Linked DNA regions of Pararhizobium capsulatum DSM 1112. The protein of the gene in region 1 interacts with the protein of each later gene in a pairwise test. Links are inferred from orthologs where the notes say so. Each region holds a gene or a part of one and is shown in the gene's direction. Other genes may lie near its edges.

What was found.
Region 2: the proteins of rho (region 1) and nusG interact in binary tests that used the Escherichia coli proteins (3 or more experiments, as listed by UniProt). The link is inferred for Pararhizobium capsulatum DSM 1112 from one-to-one orthologs.
Region 3: the proteins of rho (region 1) and hfq interact in binary tests that used the Escherichia coli proteins (3 or more experiments, as listed by UniProt). The link is inferred for Pararhizobium capsulatum DSM 1112 from one-to-one orthologs.

Annotation. Positions count from the first base shown.
Region 1 is NZ_JAUSVF010000001.1:373,711-376,818, reverse strand. Bases 85-3,037 are described here. They hold rho (transcription termination factor Rho), read left to right. Parts: upstream 85-904; coding sequence 905-2,170; downstream 2,171-3,037. Other genes in these bases: mnmE (tRNA uridine-5-carboxymethylaminomethyl(34) synthesis GTPase MnmE), read left to right, coding at 2,272-3,037; hemJ (protoporphyrinogen oxidase HemJ), read left to right, coding at 165-707; hemE (uroporphyrinogen decarboxylase), read left to right, coding at 85-168. Also shown: more of hemE, read left to right, coding at 1-84; more of mnmE, read left to right, coding at 3,038-3,108. UniProt on the Escherichia coli protein: Facilitates transcription termination by a mechanism that involves Rho binding to the nascent RNA, activation of Rho's RNA-dependent ATPase activity, and release of the mRNA from the DNA template.
Region 2 is NZ_JAUSVF010000001.1:2,125,920-2,128,991, forward strand. The notes cover bases 44-2,960. They hold nusG (transcription termination/antitermination protein NusG), read left to right. Parts: upstream 44-1,195; coding sequence 1,196-1,726; downstream 1,727-2,960. Other genes in these bases: QO002_RS10225 (NAD-dependent epimerase/dehydratase family protein), read left to right, coding at 44-530; secE (preprotein translocase subunit SecE), read left to right, coding at 983-1,183; rplK (50S ribosomal protein L11), read left to right, coding at 1,984-2,415; rplA (50S ribosomal protein L1), read left to right, coding at 2,418-2,960. Outside these bases: more of QO002_RS10225, read left to right, coding at 1-43; more of rplA, read left to right, coding at 2,961-3,072. UniProt on the Escherichia coli protein: Part of the processive rRNA transcription and antitermination complex (rrnTAC). The complex forms an RNA-chaperone ring around the RNA exit tunnel of RNA polymerase (RNAP).
Region 3 is NZ_JAUSVF010000001.1:2,279,017-2,282,003, forward strand. The notes cover bases 43-2,874. They hold hfq (RNA chaperone Hfq), read left to right. Parts: upstream 43-1,253; coding sequence 1,254-1,496; downstream 1,497-2,874. Other genes in these bases: ntrX (nitrogen assimilation response regulator NtrX), read left to right, coding at 43-257; QO002_RS11155 (D-amino-acid transaminase), read left to right, coding at 280-1,143; hflX (GTPase HflX), read left to right, coding at 1,573-2,874. In the rest of the region: more of ntrX, read left to right, coding at 1-42; more of hflX, read left to right, coding at 2,875-2,901. UniProt on the Escherichia coli protein: RNA chaperone that binds small regulatory RNA (sRNAs) and mRNAs to facilitate mRNA translational regulation in response to envelope stress, environmental stress and changes in metabolite concentrations.

The DNA of each region.
Region 1 (3,108 bases):
GTCGTTGCCGGTGGTATCGCTCTCGATGAGGGGATAGATCGGATCCTGGACATTCTTGGGAATGGACCGCTGATCTTCAACCTGGGGCATGGGATCACGCCGCAGGCAGATCCAGAGCATGTCACACAGCTTCTTGCGCGTGTTCGACGCTCAGGGGAGGCGGCGTGACCATGGAGAGGCAGGTTGACAGGGCTCCCGGCCGGCGTGCGCGCATCAGAGCGTTTGTTGCGATCGGGATTTTTGTCGCCCTGCTTGCAGGGCTCTTCGTCTACCAGCCGGATAATCTCTATCTCTGGATAAAGGCGCTGCATATCATCGCTGTGATGTCCTGGATGGCAGCGCTTCTCTACATGCCGCGCCTGTTCATTTATCATACCGATGCGGAGCCGGGGTCGCCGCAATCCGAGACTTTCAAGATGATGGAGCAGCGCCTGCTCAAGGTCATCATGAACCCTGCGATGATGATCTCCTGGGTGCTCGGCCTTTATCTCGCCTGGAGTGTCTACGGGTTTCAAGGCGGGTGGCTCCACGCGAAGCTTCTGTTTGTCGTGCTTCTCACGGGTGTTCACGTGCTTTTCAGCCGTGCCGTTCGCAGCTTTGCTCGCGACGAAAATACCCGTAGTGCTCGCTACTGGCGGCTGATGAATGAGGCCCCGACCGTGCTGATGATCGCCATCGTCATCATGGCGGTGGTGAAACCTTTTTGACATCAGCGCGTGGTTGCGGATGAAATTACGGTTAAATCCAGAAGGCCCCTTGCGGCGATCCATGTGAATCGCTATTTTCGCGTCATCTCATCTTTCGTGGCATGTGTAAAAGAGACGAGTCTGCCCCTCTCGTGCGGCTCCCCTTACCTAAAGCACGCCGACCTTCCATTCCGAACTGCTAAGTGTGGTCCCCCTTCATGGCTGAAATGAAGCTACAAGATCTTAAGAACAAAACCGCGACCGATTTGCTCGCCTTTGCCGAATCAGTCGAGGTCGAAAATGCCAGCGTCATGCGCAAGCAGGAGCTGATGTTTGCCATCCTGAAGATGCTTGCGAGCCAGGATGTTGAAATCATCGGGGAAGGCGTGGTCGAAGTTCTTCAGGACGGTTTCGGCTTTCTCCGGTCGGCAAATGCCAATTATCTCCCAGGTCCGGATGATATTTACATCTCCCCTTCCCAGATTCGCCGGTTTTCACTGAAGACGGGTGATACGGTCGAAGGACCGATCCGGGGTCCGAAGGAGGGCGAGCGCTATTTTGCCCTGCTCAAGGTCAATACGATCAATTTCGAAGACCCCGAGAAGATCCGGCACAAGGTGCATTTCGACAACCTGACGCCGCTTTATCCGAACGAGCGTTTCAAGATGGAGCTGGAGGTTCCGACCTCCAAGGACCTCTCGGCGCGTGTAATCGATCTCATCGCACCTCTCGGCAAGGGCCAGCGCGGCCTCATCGTGGCACCGCCGCGGACCGGTAAAACTGTTCTGCTCCAGAATATCGCCCATTCGATCACGGCGAATCACCCTGAGTGCTACCTGATCGTCCTGCTGATCGATGAGCGGCCGGAAGAAGTGACGGACATGCAGCGTTCGGTGAAAGGTGAAGTTGTATCCTCCACCTTTGACGAGCCCGCCACCCGCCACGTACAGGTTGCTGAAATGGTGATCGAGAAGGCAAAGCGTTTGGTCGAGCACGGCCGCGACGTTGTCATCCTGCTCGATTCGATCACGCGTCTTGGGCGCGCCTACAACACTGTCGTTCCTTCATCTGGCAAGGTTCTGACGGGCGGTGTGGATGCCAACGCGCTGCAGCGCCCGAAGCGCTTCTTCGGTGCAGCTCGCAACATCGAAGAAGGCGGTTCTCTGACGATTATCGCCACGGCGCTGATCGATACCGGCAGCCGCATGGATGAAGTGATCTTCGAAGAATTCAAGGGTACCGGCAACTCGGAAATCGTGCTTGACCGCAAGGTTGCCGACAAGCGCATCTTCCCGTCCATGGATATTCTCAAGTCTGGGACACGCAAGGAAGACCTGCTGGTGCCGCGCCAGGATCTCCAGAAGATCTTTGTTCTGCGTCGTATCCTTGCGCCGATGGGCACCACGGATGCGATCGAGTTCCTCATCGACAAGCTCAAGCAGACGAAGACGAACGGCGATTTCTTCGATTCAATGAATACCTGATCTCTTGCGCTTCGACTAAGATGAAAGCCCGACTTGTTCGGGCTTTTTGTTTTTCGGCTTCGCGAAATGAATAGCCGGATTCGACAACTGAGAAAGAGTCCATGGGTATATCCGATACAATCTATGCTCTTTCGTCCGGCGGACTCCCCTCGGGCGTGGCGATGATTCGAATAAGCGGAACCCGGACTACCGAGGTGCTGGCGAAGCTGAGCGGGAAGATTCCGGCGCCCCGTCTGGCGAAACTGAGTTCGATTCGGGGACGTAACGATCAACTCATCGACCAGGGTCTGGTACTCTTCTTCAAAGGTCCGGGCTCATTTACCGGAGAGGACTGTGCGGAACTGCAGCTTCACGGCGGAAAGGCGGTTGTCGAAGCCGTCTTGACGGAGCTTGCATATCTCGGATGCCGTCACGCTGAAGCGGGGGAATTTAGCAGACGCGCTTTCCAGAACGACAAGCTCGATCTGGTTGAGATCGAGGGTCTTGCAGATCTTATCGCCGCTGAGACAGAGATGCAGAGACGGCTGGCGGTCGAACATTCAAGCGGGCATCTGTCGTCGCTTTACGAGGGGTGGTCGCGGCGGCTTGTTCATGCGCGGGCGATGATTGAAGCCGAGCTGGACTTTGCAGATGAAGAGGATGTGCCCGGATCTGTTTCACCATCCGTATGGGCGGACATGTCGCTTTTAGGTGAGGAAATTGGAACGCACCTCGATGGCGCTGCTGTTGCCGAGATTATTCGTGACGGCTTGAATGTGGTCATTGCAGGCGCGCCAAACGCCGGAAAATCCAGCTTACTCAATGCGTTAGCGCAACGAGACATTGCGATCGTAACGGAGATAGCCGGAACAACGCGAGATGTTCTATCGGTCGATCTTTCCTTAGCCGGATTCTCGATAAAACTGCACGATACCGCGGGCCTGCGGGAAACCCAGGAC
Region 2 (3,072 bases), 1.8 Mb from region 1 along the record:
TGGCATCGAGCGAGACGACCTACGGCGTCTGCTTCGCCGAAGGTCATCGCGACTTCCATCACTTTCCGCTGGAGGAAGATTACGACGTCAATCCAATGGACAGCTACGGGCTTTCAAAAGTGGTCAATGAAAAGACGGCGCGTGCCTTTGCCGAACGCTCTGGCTTCGACATCTATGCGCTGCGAATCGGAAATGTCATCGAGCCCCATGAATATGCGAACTTCCCTGCCTATTTTGCCGATTCCTCCATCCGCAAGCGCATTGCCTGGAGCTATATCGACGCCCGCGATCTCGGCCAGATCGTCAAGCTCTGCATTGAGAAGGATGGCCTTGGCTATCAGGTCTTCAATGCAGCGAACGACACGATTTCGGCAAATACCCCGACGCGCGCACTTGCCGAGCGTTATTTCCCAAATGTGCCGTTCCGCCGTGAGATCGGCAGCTACGAGGGGTTGCTCTCGAATCGCAAAATCAAGGACGTGCTCGGTTTTCGCGAGGAACACGACTGGCGCAAATATGTGAAAGTGTGAATATGTGCCGCAACATACTGCCTGCCACTCTTCGCAGGGCGGGGAGGCAGGCGCGCCGTAAAATTTCTCCGCGCTTGCATACTTTTTCCACCAAAGGCGCTTGTCTTCCACGGGCAAACTGAATAATAAGCCGCAGACCCACGCGGCGCGGGTATCGCAGGCGCCCGGGGAACTAGGGGTATAGCTCAGTTGGTAGAGCGGCGGTCTCCAAAACCGCAGGTCGTAAGTTCGAGCCTTACTGCCCCTGCCATTTCATCCAGCGCAGACGATTGCCGCGGTGCAGTGGATAATGTATAAAGACGGAAGAGGGCTTGCTCTCTCCCTCTAATTTCGCAAAAAGACCGACGACCTCTTGTGATTTCGAGAATCGGTCTTTATGTAGGGTTCAAACAGACACGCGGCGCGTGGGGCTGAAAGTTCAGCTTTACGGGCCGTTAAGGCGTGAGCATTCAATGGCATCGAAAACAAATCCGTTTACGTTTCTGCAGCAGGTTCGCGCTGAAACGGCGAAAGTGACTTGGCCCTCGCGGCGTGAGACAATGATCTCCACGCTGATGGTCTTTGTCATGGTCTTTTTTGCTGCTGCTTTCTTTTTTGCGGCTGACCAGTTGATGGGTTGGGTTATCGGCCTCATCCTCAACGTCGGTCTGTAAGGAGATATAGGAATGGCAGCGCGCTGGTACATCGTTCACGCCTATTCGAACTTCGAAAAGAAGGTCGCTGACGATATTGAAAACAAGGCTCGCCAGAAGGGGCTTGAGCATCTTTTCGAAAAGATTCTTGTTCCGACCGAGAAGGTTGTCGAGGTTCGTCGCGGCCGCAAGGTCGATGCTGAGCGCAAGTTCTTCCCGGGTTACGTGCTGGTACGCGCCAACCTGACGGATGAGGCTTATCACCTCATCAAGAATACCCCGAAGGTGACGGGCTTCCTCGGTTCCGACAATAAGCCGGTTCCGATTCCGGACTATGAAGCCGAGCGCATTCTCGGTCAGGTCCAGGACGGTGTTGATCGTCCCAAGCCCTCGATCTCCTTCGAGATCGGCGAGCAGGTCCGCGTTTCCGACGGTCCGTTCGCCTCCTTCAACGGCATCGTTCAGGATGTCGATGAAGAGCGTTCGCGCCTCAAAGTCGAAGTCTCGATCTTCGGCCGCGCAACGCCGGTCGACCTCGAATACGCGCAGGTCGAGAAGGTCTGAGCAAGAATTGGTCGCGACGGTTTTGTCCGTTCGCGACCCTGACTGTTTGTCGGAGGCTTCGGTCGCCGGCAGTCGCGGGTTGTCCCGCAAAAACGCGTGGAAGGATCAAGGTCTTAGCCGGACCGGTTATCCGCACCACGCAACCGCAGCCGCCGGGCTCTCGAAAGGGGTTTGGCAGAATTGACCGGGAGACCGGTCGTCATAGTCCCGGCAATCTCGCATTTGGGTATGTCGGCAAACTGTAAAGGCAGAGAGATATGGCTAAGAAAGTTGCAGGCCAGCTCAAGCTTCAGGTCAAGGCAGGATCGGCAAACCCGTCCCCGCCGATTGGTCCTGCGCTTGGTCAGCGTGGCATTAACATCATGGAATTCTGCAAGTCGTTCAACGCGGCTACGCAGGAAATGGAAAAGGGCATGCCGATCCCGGTCGTCATCACCTATTACCAGGACAAGTCCTTCACCTTCGCTATGAAGCAGCCGCCGGTTACCTACTGGCTGAAGAAGGAAGCAAAGATCTCGTCGGGTTCCAAGACGCCTGGTAAGGGCGGCAAGGCCGGCACCATCACCAAGGCTCAGGTCCGTGCGATCGCCGAAGGTAAGATGAAGGATCTGAACGCGGCCGACATCGAAGGCGCAATGGCAATGGTTGAGGGCTCTGCCCGCTCCATGGGCCTGGAAGTGGTAGGTTGATCATGGCTAAGCTTGCAAAGCGTATTCAGAAGATCCGCGAAGGCGTTGATCCGACCAAGCTCGTCGCTCTCACCGATGCGATTTCCATGGTCAAGGAACGTGCCGTCGCCAAGTTCGACGAAACAATCGAAATTGCCATGAACCTGGGTGTTGACCCGCGCCACGCCGACCAGATGGTCCGCGGCGTTGTCAACCTCCCGAACGGTACCGGCCGCGATGTTCGCGTTGCCGTTTTCGCACGTGGCGCCAAGGCTGATGAAGCCCGCGCTGCTGGCGCAGATATCGTTGGTGCGGAAGACCTGCTGGAAATCGTCCAGGGCGGCAAGATCGACTTCGATCGTTGCATCGCGACCCCGGACATGATGCCGCTCGTCGGTCGTCTCGGTAAGGTTCTTGGCCCCCGTGGCATGATGCCGAACCCGAAGGTTGGCACGGTCACCATGGACGTCACGGGTGCCGTCAAGGCTTCCAAGGGCGGCGCCGTCGAGTTCCGCGTCGAGAAGGCTGGTATCGTCCATGCCGGTATCGGCAAGGCTTCTTTCGATGCCAAGGCTCTTGAAGAAAACATCAAGGCTTTTGCCGATGCTGTCATCAAGGCAAAGCCGGCTGGCGCCAAGGGCAATTACGTCAAGCGTGTCGCGATCTCCTCGACCATGG
Region 3 (2,987 bases), 1.9 Mb from region 1 along the record:
CACGTACCGACGGGCCGGATACGGCAATCTCCGCCGACATGCTGCCAACCGAGGTCGGCGACAGCCTGCCGAAGATTTCTGCGCAGGGTGACCAGCACATCATGACCTTGCCGCTCCGTGAGGCGCGAGAAATGTTCGAAAGGGATTACCTCATCGCGCAGATCAACCGTTTCGGCGGTAATATTTCCCGCACGGCTGAGTTTGTCGGCATGGAGCGCTCGGCGCTGCATCGCAAGCTCAAGTCTCTCGGCGTCTGATAGTTCAAACCCGGAGGCGGGCATGACGAGAATAGCTTATGTAAACGGGGCCTATCTTCGCACGGCTGACGCAGGCGTTTCGATCGAGGATCGTGGCTTCCAGTTTGCCGATGGTGTCTACGAGGTCTGCGAAATCCGGAACAGCTATATCGTGGACCTGACCCGCCATCTGGATCGTCTCGACCGCTCATTGTCGGAAATCCGCATCAATCACCCGATGTCACGCAAGGCATTGGTCGGGATCATCCGCCATGTGATCCGCCGCAACCATGTCAAAAACGGGCTGTTCTACATGCAGGTGACGCGCGGTGCCGCACGGCGGGATCATGTGTTTCCAGCAGCCCACACGCCGCCGACGCTGGTTGTGACGGCAAAGCGCACGGATGCCTCGCTGATCGCCCGGAAGAATGCTGACGGTATCCGCGCCATTACCATGCCTGAAAATCGATGGGATCGGGTGGATATCAAGACAGTCGGCCTTCTGTCTAACGTGCTGGCGCGCCAAGATGCCAAGGAGGCGGGTGCGCAGGAGGCGATCTACGTCGATACGGACGGAAAGGTGACGGAAGGAGCGGCCACCAATGTCTGGATCGTGGACAAGGACGGAGTGCTGAGAACTCGCCCCGCCGATCACGGCATCCTGCGCGGCATTACCCGCACGACGCTCCAGGATGTGGCAACCAAAATTGGGCTTAAAATCGAGGAGCGCGCCTTCACCGTCGAGGAAATGCTGGCCGCACGGGAGGTGTTTATCACCGCGGCGACCAGTATTTGCTTCCCGGTCGTGACTGTGGACGGCCACACGATCGCCAACGGCCATCCCGGCAGCACGGCGCAGAAAATCCGCGAAGCCTTTTTCGACGTTGCGGAGAAGACTTTGATTTGATACCAAATCCGGGGAGATGCCGTGAACTTCATAGCTGGCGGTGTTTGGGGCATTCGAATCGTATAATCAACCGGTTAATCGGAACCGGCAAATAAGAAAGAAGCGGCGCCATGGCGGAACGTTCTCAGAACCTGCAGGACCTTTTTCTCAATACAGTCCGCAAGCAGAAAATATCTTTGACGATTTTTCTTATCAATGGTGTGAAACTGACAGGGGTCGTCACGTCTTTTGACAACTTCTGTGTGCTTTTGCGTCGTGACGGTCATTCGCAGCTGGTGTACAAGCACGCCATCTCGACCATCATGCCGGGTCAGCCGATGCAGATGTTCGAGAGCGAAGAATCCGCTTCCTGACAGGACACCTGACATTACCAAACGTGATACCAAATCGTCGTCGATCATCCCGGAGCTGGAAAAGCTTCGTGATGACATGCGCGCTCTCGTCGTCGTTCCGGTTCTGAAGAAAACCGGCCGCCAAGCTGCGGCCGATCCTTCTGTGCCGACGACAACCCGTTCCGATGAAAGCCGTCTCGAAGAGACTGTTGGGCTTGCTCTGGCCATCGACCTGACAGTCGTGCAGGGGCTGATTGTCCCGGTCGCGCAGCCGAAGCCCGGTACGTTGCTGGGTACAGGCAAGATCGAGGAAATCGGCCACCTGCTGACCGAGCACAATGCCGGCCTTGTCATTGTCGACCACCCGCTGACGCCGGTTCAGCAGCGCAATCTCGAGAAGGAATGGAACGCCAAGGTCATCGACCGGACGGGCCTTATCCTCGAAATCTTCGGCCGCCGCGCCTCCACCAAGGAAGGCACGCTGCAAGTCGAGCTTGCACATCTCAATTACCAGAAGGGCCGGCTGGTTCGCAGCTGGACCCACCTTGAACGTCAGCGCGGTGGCGCAGGCTTCCTCGGTGGCCCTGGTGAAACCCAGATCGAAGCCGACCGTCGGCTTCTGCAGGAAAAGATCCTGAAGCTCGAAAAGGAGCTGGAGCAGGTGCGCCGCACCCGCCAGCTGCACCGTGCCAAGCGGAAAAAGGTGCCGCACCCGATCGTGGCGCTGGTCGGCTATACCAACGCCGGCAAGTCGACGCTGTTCAACCGCATCACTGGCGCAGGCGTTCTGGCCGAGGACATGCTGTTTGCCACGCTCGATCCGACGCTGCGGCGCATGAAGCTGCCGCAGGGCCGCACCGTCATGCTTTCCGATACCGTCGGTTTCATCTCCGACCTGCCGACCCATCTGGTGGCTGCTTTCCGGGCGACGCTGGAAGAGGTTCTGGAAGCCGACCTGATCCTGCATGTGCGCGATCTCTCGGACCCGGACAATCAGGTTCAGTCGAGTGATGTCCTGCGCATCCTTGCCGATCTCGGCATCGACGAGAAGGCTGGCGCAGAACGCATCATCGAAGTCTGGAACAAGATCGATCGGTTAGAGCCAGAGGCGCACGAGGCGTTGGTGCAGAAGGCTGCGACTGGCGAAAACACGGTCGCGGTTTCTGCTGTGACAGGTGAGGGTGTCGATGCGATGATAGCTGAAATCAGCAAGCGTCTCTCTGGCGTGATGACGGAAACTACCGTGGTCTTGACGACGGACAAGCTACAATTGCTCTCTTGGATTTACGAGCACGCAATTATTGACGGGCGTGACGACCTTGAGGATGGTTCCGTAAGCCTCGACCTGCGCCTGACGGCCACGGAGGCAGCCGAACTCGATAGACGTTTAGGCAACGGGCCGAGGCCCGTGGCTGAAGACTGGTAAAAAGTACGTGTTTCTTGTCGTCCATTTGTGGACATGTTTGCGCTCTCCCTCGTCATGGTCGGGCCTGTCCCGACCATCTGCTGGTC